3 regions of the Phyllobacterium sp. 22552 genome follow, and region 1 is predicted to be linked to each of the others. Evidence: predicted binding sites of a transcription regulator. Region 1 holds the regulator's gene; each other region holds the start of a gene.
What was found. Region 1 encodes PhoB, which activates phosphate uptake and scavenging genes when phosphate is short. Its sites were predicted from a motif close to TGTCATNNANCTGTCAT; they were not measured.

Region 1 (6,083 bases):
AAGGGAATGACCGGCGGCGCCATTGGGCTGGCCATGGGCGTGCTGGGCGTCACAATGTCCATTCTTTTCGTGGGCCAGAAACTCATTGAACTTTCAACGCCAATACCCGGCCTTGATTTTCTTGGAGATTATGGCAGTGCCACGCTGGCCTTTACGGCCATTGCGCTCTACGTGCCCGTCAGCACATGGATTGCCATGCGTATTGGCCGCGCTCTTGAAAAACTCACCCTCGCCATGCAGCAATCCGAAGGCAGTTACAGAAGTGAGCTGACCACATTGTTGCGCCGCAGCTTTCAGGTTGCCGCTGCCAATGGCGAGACTGTTCAAAAGTCGTTAAATGACAAGCTTTACAGAAGCGTCGACAATAATTGGGGGCGTTTCAATGTGTTCGATGCCTGCTATATGTCGTTCACCTCGATCTACAATTTCTTTTCCGCCCGTATTGTCGCCTATATACCCGGTCTTCTGCCCTATATGGGTAATACGATCAGCTTCAAGAACTATATTACCGGTTCCGAGCTTGTTGGTTCGATGATCAATGAATGCTCCTGGTTTATCCATGTCATGCCCGCAATTGCCAATTTGAAGGCAAATGCACGGCGCGTTACCGAATTGGCCCAAGCGGTCGAGCGTGTCAGCCAGCCCTCGGAATATTATCGGTCCACCGGTGTCAGTGAGTTCAAATTTGCAACACAGCATGAAGCCTTTGGCGTCTCGGTGCGGGGACTTGAATTGATGCATCGCGACAGCGAGGCCAAAGCTTTTCTCACACTTGGAAATATGCGGTTGCGCAAGGGCCAATGGGCTTACATCAAGGGCGATTCCGGTAGTGGAAAAACCTGTTTGCTCAAAGCAATGAACGGGCTTTGGGGCTATGGCCGTGGTGAAATCTTTTACCCGAAAGATGCGGCAACAATGTATGCGGCGCAGGAGGTCAAACTTCCCGGCGTGTCGCTGAAACAGCTCGTATGCCTTCCAATGGATGAAAGCCGTTTTGGCGATTCCTCCGTTGCGGCCGCCCTGCACCGCGCCGGCATGGGCGACTTTATTGAAAACCTTGGTGAAGAATGCCGCGATGGCACGTCTTGGGACCAGCTCCTGTCGGGTGGCCAGAAGCAGAAACTGGTGCTTGCGCGCATATTGCTGCACAAGCCTGCGGTTTTGTTTCTTGATGAAGCAACCGGCGCGCTGGACCCGGACTCCAAGATCGCCTTCCATCAGGCCATCAAGGATCATTGTGCCGGAACCACCGTTATCAGCGTGATGCATGAGATCGAAGCGCCACGCTCGGTTTCCGGCGAAAACTTCTATACGCATATTTTGGAGATCAATGGCGGCACAGCTATCCAACGGCCACTTCTGGAGACATTGGTCGAGCCAGATCCGCTACCAGCAACAAACTTCCCGCTGATTGCCGCCGAATAGCCCTTTTCGGACACCGCGCTTTTTGTCCGGTAGAAGCAGTTCTGTTTAAATGAGACTACCGGTCATTTGCGCAAGCCATCTCTAGCGCAAATTGGCTCATATAACGCCAATTCTGTTTCCCGGCCGAGACAGAAATTCGATAAAGAAAAACGCGCTTTAATCCTATCCGAAGGAATAGCCTGCACCGCGCACGGTCCGGATCGGATCAAGCGATCTGCCAATATTGATTGCCTTGCGCAAACGGCCAACATGCACGTCAACCGTGCGGTCATCGACGTAAATATCCGCGCCCCATACATTATCCAGGAGTTGTCCGCGCGAGAACACCCGGCCTGGAGACTGCATCAGGAATTCCAGCAGGCGGAATTCTGTCGGTCCGAGCTTGAGTTCACGCTCTTTGCGGAAAACCCTGTGCTGTTCGCGGTCAAGTTTCAGATCTCCAAAGCTCAACACATGCGACAAGAGACTTGGATTGACCCGGCGTAGCATGGACTTGATGCGTGCCAGCAATTCCGGTGTCGAGAACGGCTTGACCATGTAATCATCCGCACCGGTTGAAAGACCGCGAACACGCTCGCTTTCTTCACCGCGCGCGGTCAACATGATGATCGGCAGGATTTCTGTCTCGCGCCGAGCACGCAGGCGGCGGCAAAGTTCAATACCGGAAAGGCCTGGAAGCATCCAATCGAGGATCAGCAGATCCGGCACCTTTTCGCGCAAGGCGATTTCGGCTTCGTCACCACGGCTGATGGTTTCGACAATATAGCCTTCTGCCTCCAGATTATAACGCAGGAGAACACTGAGGGCATCTTCGTCTTCAACGACTGTGATTCTGGGAGCTATAGGCATGGTCTGCTTCCGGCAATTATGGCGTTACTGGCTCGTCAAGAATAACGGTATGCGACTGATCTTCCTTCGGGCGTTCCGCCGGAAGCTGTGTTCCCGTTACAATGTAATAGACCGTCTCGGCGATATTGGTGGCATGGTCACCGATGCGCTCAATATTCTTGGCGCAGAACAAAAGATGCGTGCAAGCAGATATATTGCGCGGATCTTCCATCATATAGGTCAGGAGTTCGCGGAACAGCGACGTGTAAAGCGCATCAATCTCATCATCGCGTTCACGGACGATATTGACCTGTGCCACCGAGCGTGTCGCATAAGCGTCGAGAACATCCTTAAGTTGTGTCAATGCCAGTTCTGCGATGGTCTGCAGGCCGCGATAGACAGAGAGCGTCTGGCGCGTATCGTTAACGGCTACGACACGCTTGGCAATGTTCTTGCCAAGATCGCCGATACGCTCAAGATCGGATGAAATGCGGATCGTGCCGATTACTTCACGCAAGTCGATCGCCATTGGCTGGCGCTTGCCGATGATGGTGATCGCCTTTTCGTCAATCTCGCGCTGACCGGCGTCGAGGATAAGGTCGTCAGAGATCACGCGCTGGGCAAGCGCATTGTCCGAATTGACCATGGCCGACACAGCCTGTTCGACCATGCGCTCCGCATGTCCGCCCATCTCTGCAATCTTGTGCGTCAGAAACTTCAGTTCATCGTCATAAGAGCGGACGGTGTGTTGTGCTGTGTCAGTCATTGTCTAACCCTCTTCCCGTGAGATCAACCGAAACGTCCGGTAATGTAGTCCTGCGTGCGCTTTTCGGTAGGGCTGGTAAACATCATTTCAGTGTCACCGACTTCAACAATATTTCCAAGATGGAACATTGCCGTGCGTTGCGACACGCGTGCCGCCTGCTGCATTGAGTGCGTGACGATGACGATCGTGTAGTTCTGGCGCAATTCGTCGATCAGTTCTTCAACCTTTGCCGTCGCGATAGGATCAAGCGCCGAGCAAGGCTCGTCCATCAAAATCACTTCCGGGCTGACCGCAATGGCGCGCGCGATGCAAAGACGCTGCTGCTGTCCGCCGGAAAGACCGGTGCCAGATTCATGCAGACGGTCTTTCACTTCCGCAAACAGGCCTGCGCGCTGCAGGCTTTTTTCCACGATTTCGTCGAGATGACTCTTGCTTTTGACAAGACCATGAATGCGCGGGCCATAGGCAACATTTTCGAAGATCGACTTCGGAAATGGATTTGGCTTCTGGAACACCATGCCGATACGGGCGCGCAACTGAACCACGTCGATCTTGGGATCATAGATATCGCGCTCATCAAGCGTGATATTGCCCGTGACCCTGCAGATCGAAATCGTATCATTCATGCGGTTCAGGCAACGCAGGAAAGTCGACTTGCCGCAACCCGATGGTCCGATAAGCGCGGTGACTTCCTTTTCCCTGATATCGAGACTGACTTCAAAGAGCGCCTGTTTGGCTCCATAAAATACGGAGACGTTTTCGCCCTTCATCTTTATCGCAGGCTGGTTCGAGGAGTTATGCAATTTCTTTTCCACATCAACTTCGGATAACATGTTCATGTCCTTGTACCTCATTACCAGCGACGTTCAAAACGTCGGCGCAGCATGATCGCCGCAGCATTCATCACGAATAGGAACACCAGCAACACCAGAATGGCTGCGGCAGTCTTTGCCTGGAAGGCGACTTCAGGAAGGTCGGACCACAGATAAATCTGCACCGGCAGCACCGTCGAAGCGTCGGTTATCCCACCAGGAATATCGACGATGAACGCGACCATGCCGATCATCAGCAGCGGAGCCGTTTCGCCCAGAGCATGCGCCATGCCGATAATCGTGCCGGTCATGATGCCGGGCATGGCCAGAGGCAGCACATGGTGGAAAATGGCCTGCTGATGCGATGCACCGACGCCCAGCGCCGCTTCCTTGATTGAAGGAGGTACGGAGCGAAGTGCAGCGCGCGATGCAATGATGATTGTCGGCATTACCAACAGTGCCAGCACCAGCCCGCCAACCAAAGGGGCGGAACGTGGAAGGTCAAAGAAATTCAGGAACATCGCCAGTCCGAGCAAGCCGAAGACAATTGATGGAACGGCTGCAAGATTGTTGATATTGATTTCAATGATCTCGGTCACGCGGTTTTTCGGCGCAAACTCTTCAAGATATATGGCAGCGCCGACCCCTAGTGGCAGGCAGAGCAGCAATGTTACGGCGAGCGTCCAGAGCGTTCCGGTCAATGCACCGCGAATACCTGCAAGTTCAGGCTCACGCGAGTCACCCGAGGTGAAGAAGCGGGTCGCAAAAGCACGTTCCACCAGGCCCTCGGACTTCATCTTTGTGAGCCAGATCGCAGCCTGATCCTGCACGCGGCGGTTTGATTCCGGCGTGACAAGCGTCAGCATGGACCAGCTGCCGGGAGCAGCAGCTTCGGCGCTTGCAGGTGTTATCAGCTTGACGCCATCAATACCCGAGGGGCTGATCTGGCTCGCCTTGATCGTCCCGCCATTGACGTTGACAAGCAGGCTTGGCAGCTTCTCATCCAACTCAATAGCGACATTAGCGTCGGTGATGCGGGCATTCAGCGTCTGCGCCTCTGCTTTGATCGCATCGATCTGGCTTTGCAACGAGCTTGCTGCATTTGCATCAAGGCCAGGGATCAGCTTTTCAAGGCGTGCGGATTCTGTCGTCAACTTTTCCAGACGCTCAAACAGAAAACCCTGCATTTCCTGAAAAGCCTTGGCGAAATCATCACCCGATGAACGCAGCGAATAGGTCTCGCCGTTAAGGGTCTGGGAAAGCGTTCCCGTGCCTTCCAGCACGATTTCCGATGTCTGATAACCCTTCAGGAACTGATCTGCATCATCTGAAAGCAGAACAGGGACGGTCACTTCCTGACCGATCAGCGAAGGATTACCCGAAATCATGCGGCGGAAATCGTCGGATGCACCTGAACTGAGCAGGCCATTCAACGCGCGACGTTCCGCACGGGTTGAAACATCAGGAAACTGAGCAGCCAATGCGTCACGAATGATCTTGTCGTAATTACCAGCAAGAAGCGTCACAGGATCGCGGGTATTTTGCGGGTCCAGTGCCGCCTGATCTGCGGTAACCTTCAGATCCACCCGATATTCTGAAAACGCGGGCAAGCCCTTGAACAGAACATCGAGCAGAACAACCGACAGAAACAGTGCCGTCAGAATAATTGCCGCGATCCCGTAGAACTTGAAGCGCCGCTCTGCGCGGTAGCGCTTCTTGACCAATGCATCGCGTGGGTAGTCGGTAACGGGAATGCCGTTGGATATGGTGATGTCAGTCATATTGTTCCCGATATCTCTTGACGATCTGGAGCGCGATGAAGTTGAGGACAAGCGTGAAGAAGAAAAGCACGAAGCCGAGAGCGAAAGCCGAGAGCGTTTTGGCACTGTCGAATTCCTGGTCTCCAACCAGAATGGTCTTGATCTGCACGGTAAAGGTCGTAACCGCTTCGAGCGGATTGAATGTGAGGTTGGCAGCAAGTCCGGCTGCCATGACCACGATCATCGTTTCGCCGACTGCACGGGAAATTGCCAGCATGAATGCCGACACGATGCCCGGCAAAGCCGCAGGAAGGATAACCTTCTTGATGGTTTCGGACTTTGTTGCGCCCATCGCATAGGAACCATCGCGCAGGCTTTGAGGCACGGCATTGATCACATCATCCGAAAGCGAGGACACGAAGGGGATAATCATCATGCCCATGACAAGCCCGGCAGCGAGTGCCGATTCCGACGAGACCGAGAGACCAAAGG
Region 2 (6,083 bases), on a different contig from region 1:
CTGAAGCAGGCGCTCGCGCTACAGCTGAAGCCTTGGGGCTATCACCGCTTTTCTCGGCAATCATAGGATATGACTCCGTTGCCCGCGCCAAGCCGCATGCAGACCAGCTTCACCTCTTTGCCGCGAAAACAGGCCTCCCAGTCGAAGCGATTGCCATGGTGGGTGACAATTCCCACGATCTGGAAATGGCCCATGCCGCTGGAGCGGGACTTGCCATAGGCGTCCTGTCAGGAAACAGCACATTGGATGACCTTGCTCACCTTAGTGACGCGATCCTTGGCTCGATTGCAGAGTTGCCCGAGTTTCTGGAAAAGCGTGCCAACGCGGTATTCGTGCCAGATTGATATGATGACAATGATTTGGATGCCTGCTGCATTATAGAATGCTATCGACTGGATAGCTGACAGGAGAGGGCTCATGGATCATCAGAATTTCGCCGCCGGAATTGCCGATATCGAAGCTGCCGCAAAGAGATTGTCCGGGCAGCTTGTGCCGACACGGCTGATGGAATCGGAAAGTCTCAACGACCGCTACAATGCGCGTATTTTCTTCAAGCCAGAATGCCTGCAACGGACCGGCTCATTCAAGTTTCGCGGTGCCTATAACCGTATCAGTCAATTTACGCCGGAAGAGAAAGAGCGCGGGATCGTTGCATTCTCTTCAGGCAATCACGCACAAGGCGTCGCAAGTTCTGCCCGCATATTCGGCATCAAGGCAGTCATCATCATGCCCAGCGATGCGCCACAGGTTAAGGTTGATAATACCCGCTCCTACGGGGCGGAGGTTGTGTTTTTTGACCGTTACACCGAGAGTCGGGATGTGATTGCCGCCCCCTTCATTGAAGAGCGTGGCATGGTTTTGGTGCCGCCTTACGATGACCCATCCATTATTGCGGGTCAGGGCACGATCGGGCTTGAAATTGCTGATGAAGCCAAAGAACGCGGTATCACGCTGGATGATGTATTTGTGCCCAGCGGCGGCGGTGGTCTCATCAGTGGCGTCTCGATTGCAGTAAAAGCGCGCTCTCCGCAAACGCGCATTTGGGGCGTCGAACCGGAAAACTTTGACGATTTGCGCCGTTCATTGGTCGCTGGTGAAATTCGCAGCAATGAGACGGGATATCGCTCAATCTGCGATGCAATTCTTACTGCTCAACCCGGCGATCTCACATTTCCAATCAACAGGCAAAATCTGGCCGGCGGCATCGCTGTTTCCGATATCGCCGTGCGCAAAGCCATGCGCGAGGCAGCAAGCCATTTGAAACTGGTGGTTGAGCCCGGCGGTTCTGTTGGTCTTGCTGCGCTGGCTTCTGGCGAAGTCGATATCAAGGGCAAGACGGTGGCGGTCGTCCTTTCAGGAGGCAATGTGGACCTCGACTCTTTCAGTAAGCTGATTGCGTCTTAATAGGTTTCTGACTTTAATCGTTGGTAGCTACCGCTATAAAAGCTGAACTCTTGTCATCAGTTTGTTACGCTGAACTTCTAGCCATTCTGGAACGGTTCTAATCCGCAACCCAGCCAGACAGCCAGAGGTCACGCCATGAATGATCAAACTCCCGTTTTCAGAACCAGCCAGCTCGAAGAGAATGATGGTCCTGGCCACAATCCGACCGACAATCCTACAATGGGCGAGCTCATTGCAGCTAGATTCTCCCGCCGTGGCTTTCTGAAAGGATCACTCGCGGTTTCCGCTATTGCAGCCACCGTCAGCCCGATGGCGCTGATGCTGGCTGATGATGCTCGCGCTGAAACCAAATCTGCTTTCAGTTTTGAGGAAGTAGAAGCCGGTATTGATGAAAAACACCATGTTGCAGCCGGATATGATGCGGATGTGCTTTTACGCTGGGGCGATGGAATTTTCGTGGATTCTCCAGAGTTTGATCCGCGTAATCAGACTCCGGAATCTCAGGCGAAGCAGTTTGGCTACAATAATGATTATGTCGGTTATATTCCGATAGATGGCTCGTCTGAGCATGGTCTTCTGGTCGTCAACCATGAATACACGAATGAACATCTCATGTTCCCAGGCATCGTTAAGGTTGCTGAGGGCAAGATCGAAGTCGCTCCTGCCGACAAGAAGCGTGTTGATATCGAGATGGCTGCCCATGGAGGCACTATTGTCGAGATCAAGAAGACCGGTGGTAAATGGCAGGTCGTCAAGGACGGTAAGCTGAATCGCCGCATCACCGCCAATACCGAGATGCAATTGTCCGGTCCTGTTGCCGGTCATGACCGTGTAAAAACCAATGCAGATTCCTCCGGCAGAAAAGTCTTCGGGACAATTAATAATTGTGCTGGAGGCGTCACGCCCTGGGGCACCTATGTGATGGCCGAAGAAAATATTCATGGCTATTTCACGGGCGAACTGGCTGCCGACAGCAAGGAAGCGGCAAACTACAAACGCCTCGGCCTTCCGGAGGGCAGTTATGAATGGGGCAAATTCCATGATCGCTTCGATGTCTCGAAAGACCCCAATGAAGCCAACAGGTTCGGATGGATTGTCGAAGTCGACGTGAACGATCCGGTATCTGTCCCCAAGAAACGCACCAGCATGGGCCGCTTCAAGCATGAAGGCGCTGAGTCGATCGTTTCCAAAGATGGCCGAGTCGTGTTTTATCTCGGCGATGACGAGCGTTTCGACTACGTTTATAAGTTTGTAACCACCGGCAAGTTCAATCCTGATGATCGCGCTGCTAATCTGGACCTGCTGGACGAAGGCACGCTTTACGTCGCAAAGTTTGAAGCCGACGGAACTGTTAACTGGTTGCCGATAGTGCATGGCACCGGTCCTTTGACAGCCGAAAACGGGTTCGCCTCGCAAGCGGATGTTTTGATTGAAACCCGTCGTGCAGGCGATCTGTTGGGCGCTACCAAGATGGACAGGCCGGAAGACATCCAGCCGAATGGTGTCAACGGCAAGGTCTATGTCATGCTGACCAATAATACCAAACGCAAGGACGATCAGATCGACGCTGTCAATCCACGTGCCAAGAACGCGTTCGGCCATATCGTTGAAATTGCCGAGGCTGATGGCGATTTCGCCGCAACAAAGGGCAAATGGGAAATATTGCTCAAGTGCGGCGATCCTTCCATTGCCGATGTCGGCGCATCTTTCTCCACCGAAACCACAAAGAATGGCTGGTTCGGCATGCCGGACAATTGCTCTGTCGATGCTGATGGACGGCTGTGGGTTTCAACGGATGGCAACTCGCCGAAGGATACGGGCCGTACCGATGGTCTATGGGCGGTTGATACGGAAGGTGCTGCCCGTGCGACCTCGAAACTTTTCTTCCGCGTGCCGATCGGCGCAGAAATGTGCGGTCCGCTCATGTTGCCGGATATGGCAACCATGATGGTCGCCGTTCAGCATCCCGCTGATGGCGGCGAAGATTGGGAAGGTTTTGGCCGTCCGTCCTATTATGAAGACCTTTCGACCCGCTGGCCGGACTTCAAGGACGATATGCCCGTCCGCCCGTCCGTCGTCGCAATCACCAAAAAGGGTGGTGGCAAGATCGGCGTCTGATTAGCACAATCATTGAGAAAGGCCCGGCTCTGAAATGGCTCAGAGCCGGGCCTTATCGTATATTACTATTGCGCTTTGTTGTTCTTATTTTGGACAGCGACCATTCGAGGACCGAACTGATCCCGTCCCAATGTCTGGAACTGGATGTCCGCAAGAGCAACCTTGCCTCTGTCTTTAGGAAACGTCAGCTTGAGTTCTTTCAGATTGTTTAAGTCAATTCCAGCAAATGCTTTCAGTGGTATCGCCACCATGTTGAGAAGCATCTTAACCTGCCCGGTTGAATAGGGCTTGTCGATGGGATCATCAATCATGGGCCGGCCTTCAGCCTTGGTTTTTGGTGCGTTATAGAGCGCACCACTGAAATCGCTGGCTTCGATAGTCGCTTCCTTACCAACATTATCAGTCAGGGTTACCAAAACCTCCTGCCCCATCGGGCGCACGACCGCTATGCGGAAGCTCAAAGTATCGTGGGGCGCTGCCGAAGTGCCAAGTAGATCATTTGTAATTGTTGCGCCAGCTTTGGTCCACGAAAGTTCAGCATGTTCTGCTATGGATCGTAGGCCAGAACCACCCCAACTATTGAATTCAAAACCTGCTATGCGGGCAGGTGAGCAATCGCCTGCGATCAGCGCTCCATCAGGCATGTCACACCGGGCTAAGTTGTTGAAGCCGGTAGAGGTGACCGGGCCGCCGAGCGAATTGATGCTAAGGCTTTCTGCCGATGCGAAGTGCTGAATCAGTTTGCGTTGGCCCTCATTTCGCTGAATTGTCAGGATAACGCGTTCGTCACAGGGGCCGCGTCCTACAGGGCAGGCAGCCTCTGGCAGTTTGGCCATTCCGTTCCACCAGCTTGCAAACTGTTGTTCTCCTCCCACATGATAGCGCATGAAAGAATTAATAAGATAAAGTCCGTTGCGTCGTTGGTCTTCATCGCTGACCCTTATGGTATCTGTGTGGTTCGCCATGCAATGGCCAGGTCCTGCGGTAGTGGAGAAATCGTCATTGATCCAAGTTGTATTGTAATAATTATGGTTGGCGCCTTGAACCGCTATTTGATAGCGTGTTGCCGTATCGCTGCCATTGCCAAATCTGTTGTGATCATAGGAGATTGCTCCTTGCAGATTGAGCATGTCGCCATCGCAGGTGGGTAGAAGTACAGCAAGCGGCACGCCGTTCAAATCCTTGTTGCCGCCGAAATCTGTAGGCGCGAGAAGAAAGGCTGCCCTGAAGTCATAGGGTGAAGCCGTGTCACTACCTTCTGCATAGAAAATATTGTATTTGGCTATCGCTGCTCTGAATTTTTCTTCGTCGAGACTTACAACAGTTTTAGCTGTTTTTGGTATAAACACATCGGCAAAGTCCGGATATGCGGTTATGTATTTTGTTGGATTGACCGAAAGCGCTACTGCCAGTCCCGCATAGCTGGCACCTCGACGGTTCTTGTTGAATTTGATTGTGTTTGCAACACCTTGTCCTCCTCGCGAGTGGCCCATAATGCCAATGCGCTCAAAGTCAAATTTTCCTTTGAGTTTGTTCAGTGCGCCAGCATTGCCATTTTTGTCAACTTGACCATGCTCGTTAATCTGGCGTAGCCGGTCCAATGTCCCTAAAACCAGTTGCGCCCGCGACTGACCGGATTGGTCGCCATCAGCGTTGATGGCGTTAGCGTCAATCGAGAGTACAATATAGCCGTGAGTGGCCAGATTCTCTGCCAGATAATCATAACCCCGATAATTTGGATCTGCTGGGGTGTGCTGTCCATGTAGAAAGACAATGACGGGATATTGGCCTGGCGGCGTCGGCGAGACTGACTTCATGGGATAGCGAATCCATCCCTTGATCGGGGTGATCAGAATCTGCCCGTATGTGAAACTGCTGGAGTCAGTGCTCACGGATGCTACAAGATTGCCGAGATCATACTCATAGGCCGGTGAAGACCAGAATGTCGGATTTTCAATCGTATCGGGCGAGGTTGTGACAAAGCGTGTAACCTCTTCCCGCTCCTTCACAGCTAACGGCGCTATTTCCTGTTCTGTTGTTGTCACCTTCCCACCATCGAATATAACGAGCGGGTCTTGGACCACGACACTCGCCTCGGGCGGGACAGCAGATGACGTGCCGGGAACTGCCATTACTATCCCCACGACTACTTCGTCCGAGCTATCTACTAAGGCAGGAGATGCGACGATCTTTTCCGCAACGCTGGCTGGAAAGGTCGACGCAGTTTCGGAAGTTGTATCGTTACTCTCGCTGCAGCCTGATAAAACGGCAAACAGCGCTGAAATTATGCATGATCGAATAATGCGTTCTCGAAAAATATCCTTCATGAAACACGTAATCCTTATTATTAGGCTGCTAAAATATTCCAGCCACGCGCTTAAAATAAAAATCGGCATTCACTGGCGTGTCGGCTGAGGGCCTCGCGCCAAGTGGATGCCGATAACAGAGCAATAAACGTGCCAAAAAGGCACTTATTCAACGAACGTATTAGGCTGGTTCAGTCCGGCCAATCAAACGCTGGTTCTGCCAGAGCGCGTACATGGTCGCGGATATCCCGCGGC
Region 3 (6,083 bases), on a different contig from region 1:
TCAACATCAACAACACACATATCGAGTCTCCCGACCGATGTCACTGGAACAATTAAGGCGCAGATTATGATAATTAGCTTGGATATAGCGGTAGAACGATGGCCCATTGCCGGAACGTTTACGATCTCCCGTGGTTCCAAGACTGAAGCCGCAATTGTCGTGTGCTCGTTAAGTGACGGCGTGCACAGCGGGCGCGGTGAATGCGTGCCCTATGCGCGATATGGTGAGAGCATCGACTCGGTTTGTGCCGAGATTGAAGGTCTGCGCGATGCTTTGAGCAAGGGCGCGACACGCAACGATCTGCCGGGGCTCATTCATGCAGGCGCGGCACGCAACGCCGTAGATTGCGCCTTGTGGGATCTCGAAGCCAAGCGCCAAGGCACAAGCGTGACCTCTCTACTGGGCCTGCCAGAATTGCACGATTTGACCACCGCCGTGACTGTTTCGTTCGGTGATGCTGCAACAATGGCAAAGGCAGCGAGCGGCTTTGCCGACAGACCCTTGATCAAGGTCAAGGTTGGCGGCGAAAATGATGCAGAGCGGATAAGAGCCGTAGCACGGGCCGCGCCATCAAGCCGCATTATTATTGACGCGAACGAAGGCTGGACCAATGCCAATGTTCTGGAAAACATGCTTGCCTGCGCGCGGGCCGGTATTGCGCTGATCGAGCAGCCACTGCCCGCCGGAAATGATGCCATCCTCGCTGAAATTCCGCACCCTGTGCCCATTTGTGCCGACGAAAGCGCCCACGGCACGGATGATCTGCACAAATTGCTGGGGCGCTATGACAGCATCAATATCAAGCTGGACAAGACCGGCGGACTAACCGAAGCGCTGCGCATGCATAATCGCGCACGCGAACTTGGCTTTGGGATCATGGTCGGTTGCATGGTTGGCACATCCCTGGCCATGGCTCCGGCTGTTATCGTGGCTCAAGATGCCGATTTTGTCGATCTGGACGGTCCCTTGATCCTCAAGCAGGACCGGACGCCGGGACTCGAATTTAACGGAAGCCGGGTTTCGCCGCCCAAGCCGGAACTGTGGGGCTAGACCCAAATTTTCTAGGTCTCGCGTTGCTCAAGCCTCAGAGAAACAACGGCGAGGAACAGACCGATAGCTGCAAGGGCCACCATGGCGTAAAAGCCGTAAATGCCGGTCGCCGAGTAGAGCGGCCCTGACGCCATCGTGGCAATGGCCAATGACGTGCCGATGAAAAAGGTTGAAAGCCCCTGCGCCGTGCCGCCGCGCTCTTCAGGAATGGTCAGGACGATCATTTTTTGCATGCCGAGAAATGACAGGGCAAATGAGAAGCAGTGCAGGCACTGGACGACCAGAAAACCAGCAACGCCAAGTCCGGCGGGTTCGATCAAAGGAAAGGCGGCCCAGCGGAACATTGCCACGGCAGACCCGATCATCAGCACCTTGGCGGGATGGAGATTGCCGAATATGCGGCGGAAACAGGTGAACATGATCACTTCCGCAACGACAGAGATCGACCAGAATGCCCCGATTACGGTTTCTTCTATGCCGATCGACTTCCAGTAAATCGCCGAGAAACTGTAGCCATAGGCGTGGCTAGCCTGTGTGATGCCTGTCGCGATGAGAAATGTTACAAAGGCCGGACGGCGCAGCGCCCTGCCCGCATTTGCTATGTCGACATCGGAAAGTGGGGAAAGCCTGCGTGGTTTGCCGATTCTGGGTACGATAAAGCTCATGCCGCATGCCAGCACCAGCGCGCCGAGCAAAGCCCAAGGGATAATGTGCTCGCCCAAACGCTGGATGAAGATGCCCGCCACAAACGAAGTGAGCAGGAAAGAAATTGAGCCCCAAACCCGCATCTTGGCAAAATCGGCGCCGTAGCGGCGAACGCCCGAAAGGGCAATCGTATCTGCAACGGGTACCTGTGAAGTCCATGGCGGCGAAAGCAGCAACGACACAGCGAGAATACCGACAAAGCCGAAGGGTACGAAGTAGAACGCCGCGACGGCTACCGCCAATATAGTGCACAAGGTCAGAATATGCGCCCGGTCGTTGGAGCGGTCTGCCAGCATCGAAACCAGCGGTGCCGCGATGACCCGGACGAAAAGGGGCATCGACAATACGATGGAAATTTCTGTCGGAGTCAGCGACCGATATTCAAGCCAGAGCGGAAAATAGGGCAGATGCAACCCGTTCGACATGAAAATAGCGAAATAGGTCAACGCAATCCGCAACTCAAAGCGAGACGGTTTCCCTTGGCTTAAATCCGCAACGGCGGCTGTCATTCGGTGGGACTTTCGGAAAAATACGAAGCTGTTCAGGCAGAATCACAACCATGCGTTGCCTTGAGCTTGGCCATTATCATGAAACTTAGCTGGTTCATAGAAATAGCGGTCGGCTCATGCGCATAATTCATTGCGTTTTTTGGAATTGTATAGATTGAGTACCCTACCGCACAGAAATAGTCTGCCCAGATTTGACCGTATGACCGGGCACTTCGCGCGAGACGCCGATCCTTGTCAGGATACTTTCGAAAATATCGGCGCAGGCTTCCCAGCTGAATCCCTGCAACGTCGCTTCGGGGTCGACGCGGCCCATCGCAAGAGCAGCCAGAGCCGCCTCTCCCAAGTCCTCGGAGAGAACGCCAGCGCCGGTTGCGTTGATGACATCCTTAGATCCCGGCACAGGATAGGCCGCGACCGGCAGACCGGAGGCTATAGCCTCAAGTAGCACCAGCCCGAACGTGTCGGTCCGGCTTGGAAAGACGAAGACATCCGCCCCCGCATAGAAGCGTGCCAGCGCCTCACCTTCATGCTTGCCTGCAAAAACGGCCTTTGGATATTTGCGTTTCAGATTTTCGAGGTCGGGACCATTACCGACTATCAGCTTCGTGCCCGGCAAATCCAGCGACAGGAAAGCTTCGAGATTCTTCTCGATAGCGACCCGCCCCACACAGATGAAAACCGGTCGTTGCAAGTGCAGATCAACGTCTGGTTGCGGCCGGAACAATTCCCGGTCCACGCCCCGCGTCCACACCTTCAGGGTTTCAAATCCCCGCACAATCAGCTCATCATGGATTGACTGCGTTGGTACAAGACAGGATTCAGCAGCATTGTGGAAGCGCCGCAGCCAGCCATAGGACCATGACAGCGGGACCGGCAAGCGCTTGCGCAGATACTCAGGAAAACGGGTATGAAAGCTTGTGGTAAAACGCCAGTTATTCTTGATGCACGTGCGGCGCGCCATCATGCCCAGCGGACCTTCCGTCGCGATATGGACATAGGCCGGTTGTATGGCCTCAATCCGTGCCTTGACCGCCGATGGCAGTGTCAACGCAAGCCGGATTTCCGGATAGGTCGGGCAAGGCACAGAATGATAGTCGGCCGGGGAGATGATCGTCACCTCAAAGCCCCGCGCCTCCATCTGCTCGCGTACTTTCGTCAGGGTTCGCACGACACCATTGACCTGCGGATGCCAGGCATCCGAAACAATGACGAGCCGTTTAATCTCGTCACGCTGCATTCGCCGCCTTTGGTCGCTTATCGGCAATCTGGATCACTGGCGCGAAGCCTGCATGCTCGCTGATGAGATGTGTCCAGGATAGAAGTTCCATCCTTCCGTCAAAATGTTCCACGATAGCCGTACAGCTTTCCACCCAGTCGCCCGTGTTGATATATTCGATACCGTCTATCTGTTCGATGGTCGCATGGTGAATGTGTCCACAGATAACACCATCGGCACCGATACGCCGCGCCTCGTCGGAAACAACTGTCTGGAACGAACCGATGAAATTGACCGCTTTCTTGACGCGGAATTTTGCCCATGCGGAGAAGGACCAATAGCGCAGACCAAGACGGCGGCGCACCTTGTTCATCACGGTATTGATAGCAAGCGCTGCATCATAGGCCCAATCACCCAGATAGGCGATGTGGCGGGCATTGCGCACAACCACATCGAACTGGTCGCCATGAATCACCAGAAACTTACGGCCATCAGCCGTTTCGTGCATCAGGCGGTCGGTGACTTCAATGCCGCCGAAATGCGTGCCCTGGAAGTCACGCAGAAATTCATCGTGATTGCCGGCGACATAATGAATTGTCGCACCTTTGCGGCTTTTGCGCAGGAGCTTTTGCACAATATCATTATGTTCCTGCGGCCAGTGCCATGACCGGCGAAGACGCCAACCATCGACAATATCACCGACGAGATAGATGGTTTCGGCATCATGGTGCTTCAAAAAGTCCAGCAAAAAGCTAGCCTTAGCGCCTTTTGAGCCAAGATGGATATCGGACAGAAACAGCGTGCGGAACTTTTTAGGCTCGGCCTCGACCATGATGCGGATCTCCGTATCGCGCTGACGCAAACGCGTCTTCTGCGCGACACAAACCCGATTCATGTCACAGTCTTATGACGGCAAGGAAAAATGCAGATTCGAACGATAAAGACTTGTATCAAATCTATGTTCATTTATGCCTCAAGATAGATATCCGACGACGACCCAGACCGATACTCCGGAAGGAAGCAATTCATGGCTCAGGACAATACGCCCGGCAATTCAGAACTTGACGAAAGCGCGCTGTTTTATCACCGCTTTCCCACGCCGGGTAAGCTGGAAATTCAGGCGACAAAGCCGCTTGGCAACCAGCGTGATCTTGCCCTTGCCTATTCTCCCGGCGTTGCCGCGCCCTGCCTTGCCATTCACGCCAACCCGTCTACCGCTGCCGATTACACAAGCCGCGCCAATCTGGTTGCCGTTATTTCAAACGGCACTGCCGTGCTTGGCCTTGGCAATATCGGACCGCTGGCCTCCAAACCAGTTATGGAGGGCAAGGCCGTCCTGTTCAAGAAATTTGCGAATATCGACGTATTCGACATTGAGATTGACGCGCAGGAAATCAACAAGATTGTTGACGTTGTTGCTGCCTTGGAACCCACTTTCGGCGGCATAAACCTCGAAGATATCAAAGCACCGGAATGTTTCGAAGTTGAAGAGCAGCTTCGTGAGAAGATGAATATTCCGGTATTTCATGACGATCAGCACGGCACGGCGATCATTGTTGCCGCTGCGATCATCAACGGCATGGAGCTTGCCGGCAAAGATCTTTCCAAGGTCAAAATCGTGGCTTCTGGTGCCGGTGCCGCAGCGCTTGCCTGCCTCAATCTTCTCGTCAAGCTTGGTGCGGACCGCAAGAATATCTGGGTCTGCGATCTGGATGGTGTGGTCTATGAGGGCCGTAACACGCTGATGGACCGTTGGAAGTCTGTCTATGTGCAAAAGACCGATGCGCGCGTTCTTGCCGACGTTATCGGTGGTGCTGATGTGTTTCTTGGTCTGTCGGCAGCGGGCGTGTTGAAACCTGAACTTCTCAAGCAGATGGCACCCAATCCGTTGATTATGGCGCTTGCCAATCCAAATCCGGAAATCATGCCCGAAGTGGCCCGCGCAGCACGTGCTGATGCCATGATCTGCACGGGCCGTTCGGACTTCCCAAATCAGGTCAACAACGTTCTTTGCTTCCCCTATATTTTCCGTGGCGCGCTCGACTGCGGCGCAAGTGCGATCAACGAAGAAATGAAAATGGCGGCAGTCCAAGCCATCGCCGCCCTTGCCCGTGAAGAGCCATCGGATGTTGCAGCCCGCGCCTATTCCGGCGAAACACCGACATTCGGCCCCAACTACTTGATTCCTTCGCCGTTCGATCCGCGTCTTATTCTGCGCATTGCGCCAGCGGTGGCAAAGGCAGCGATGGAAACTGGCGTTGCTGAACGTCCCATTGAAGATTTCGACGCTTATCTCGACCGGCTGAACCGCTTCGTGTTCCGCTCCGGCCTTATCATGAAGCCAATCTTCACTGCGGCAAAAACCGCCGAGAAGAAGCGCGTCATCTATGCGGATGGTGAGGATGAGCGCGTATTGCGCGCAGCTCAGGTGGTGCTGGAAGAAGGTATCGCCATTCCAACACTTATCGGTCGTCCCCAGGTCATCGAAACGCGCCTTCAACGCTACGGCTTGAAAATCAAGATTGGACAGGATTTCGATATTATCGATCCGGAAGACGATCCTCGCTATCGCGACTATGTTGATCTGCTCGTTAGCCTGACAG

Region 2: ACTJI9_RS10180 (PhoX family protein) is a predicted target of PhoB. The motif match lies at 1,456-1,472, and genes of this name have one in related genera.
Region 3: ACTJI9_RS03315 (UDP-2,3-diacylglucosamine diphosphatase) is a predicted target of PhoB. The motif match lies at 4,376-4,392, and genes of this name have one in related genera.

The regions. Positions count from the first base shown of each region.
Region 1 is NZ_JBQENG010000009.1:123,164-129,246, forward strand. It holds gene ACTJI9_RS20175 (ABC transporter ATP-binding protein/permease) at 1-1,425, shown strand, start outside; gene phoB (phosphate regulon transcriptional regulator PhoB) at 1,588-2,274, opposite strand; gene phoU (phosphate signaling complex protein PhoU) at 2,291-3,019, opposite strand; gene pstB (phosphate ABC transporter ATP-binding protein PstB) at 3,043-3,858, opposite strand; gene pstA (phosphate ABC transporter permease PstA) at 3,873-5,612, opposite strand; gene pstC (phosphate ABC transporter permease subunit PstC) at 5,605-6,083, opposite strand, start outside.
Region 2 is NZ_JBQENG010000004.1:6,709-12,791, reverse strand. It holds gene ACTJI9_RS10190 (HAD family hydrolase) at 1-344, shown strand, start outside; gene ACTJI9_RS10185 (threonine ammonia-lyase) at 418-1,404, shown strand; gene ACTJI9_RS10180 (PhoX family protein) at 1,540-3,522, shown strand; gene ACTJI9_RS10175 (alpha/beta hydrolase family protein) at 3,588-5,654, opposite strand; gene ACTJI9_RS10170 (DUF2239 family protein) at 6,020-6,083, opposite strand, start outside.
Region 3 is NZ_JBQENG010000001.1:662,307-668,389, reverse strand. It holds gene ACTJI9_RS03335 (ABC transporter permease) at 1-7, opposite strand, end outside; gene dgcA (N-acetyl-D-Glu racemase DgcA) at 67-1,050, shown strand; gene ACTJI9_RS03325 (MFS transporter) at 1,062-2,264, opposite strand; gene ACTJI9_RS03320 (glycosyltransferase family 4 protein) at 2,428-3,501, opposite strand; gene ACTJI9_RS03315 (UDP-2,3-diacylglucosamine diphosphatase) at 3,491-4,312, opposite strand; gene ACTJI9_RS03310 (NADP-dependent malic enzyme) at 4,508-6,083, shown strand, end outside.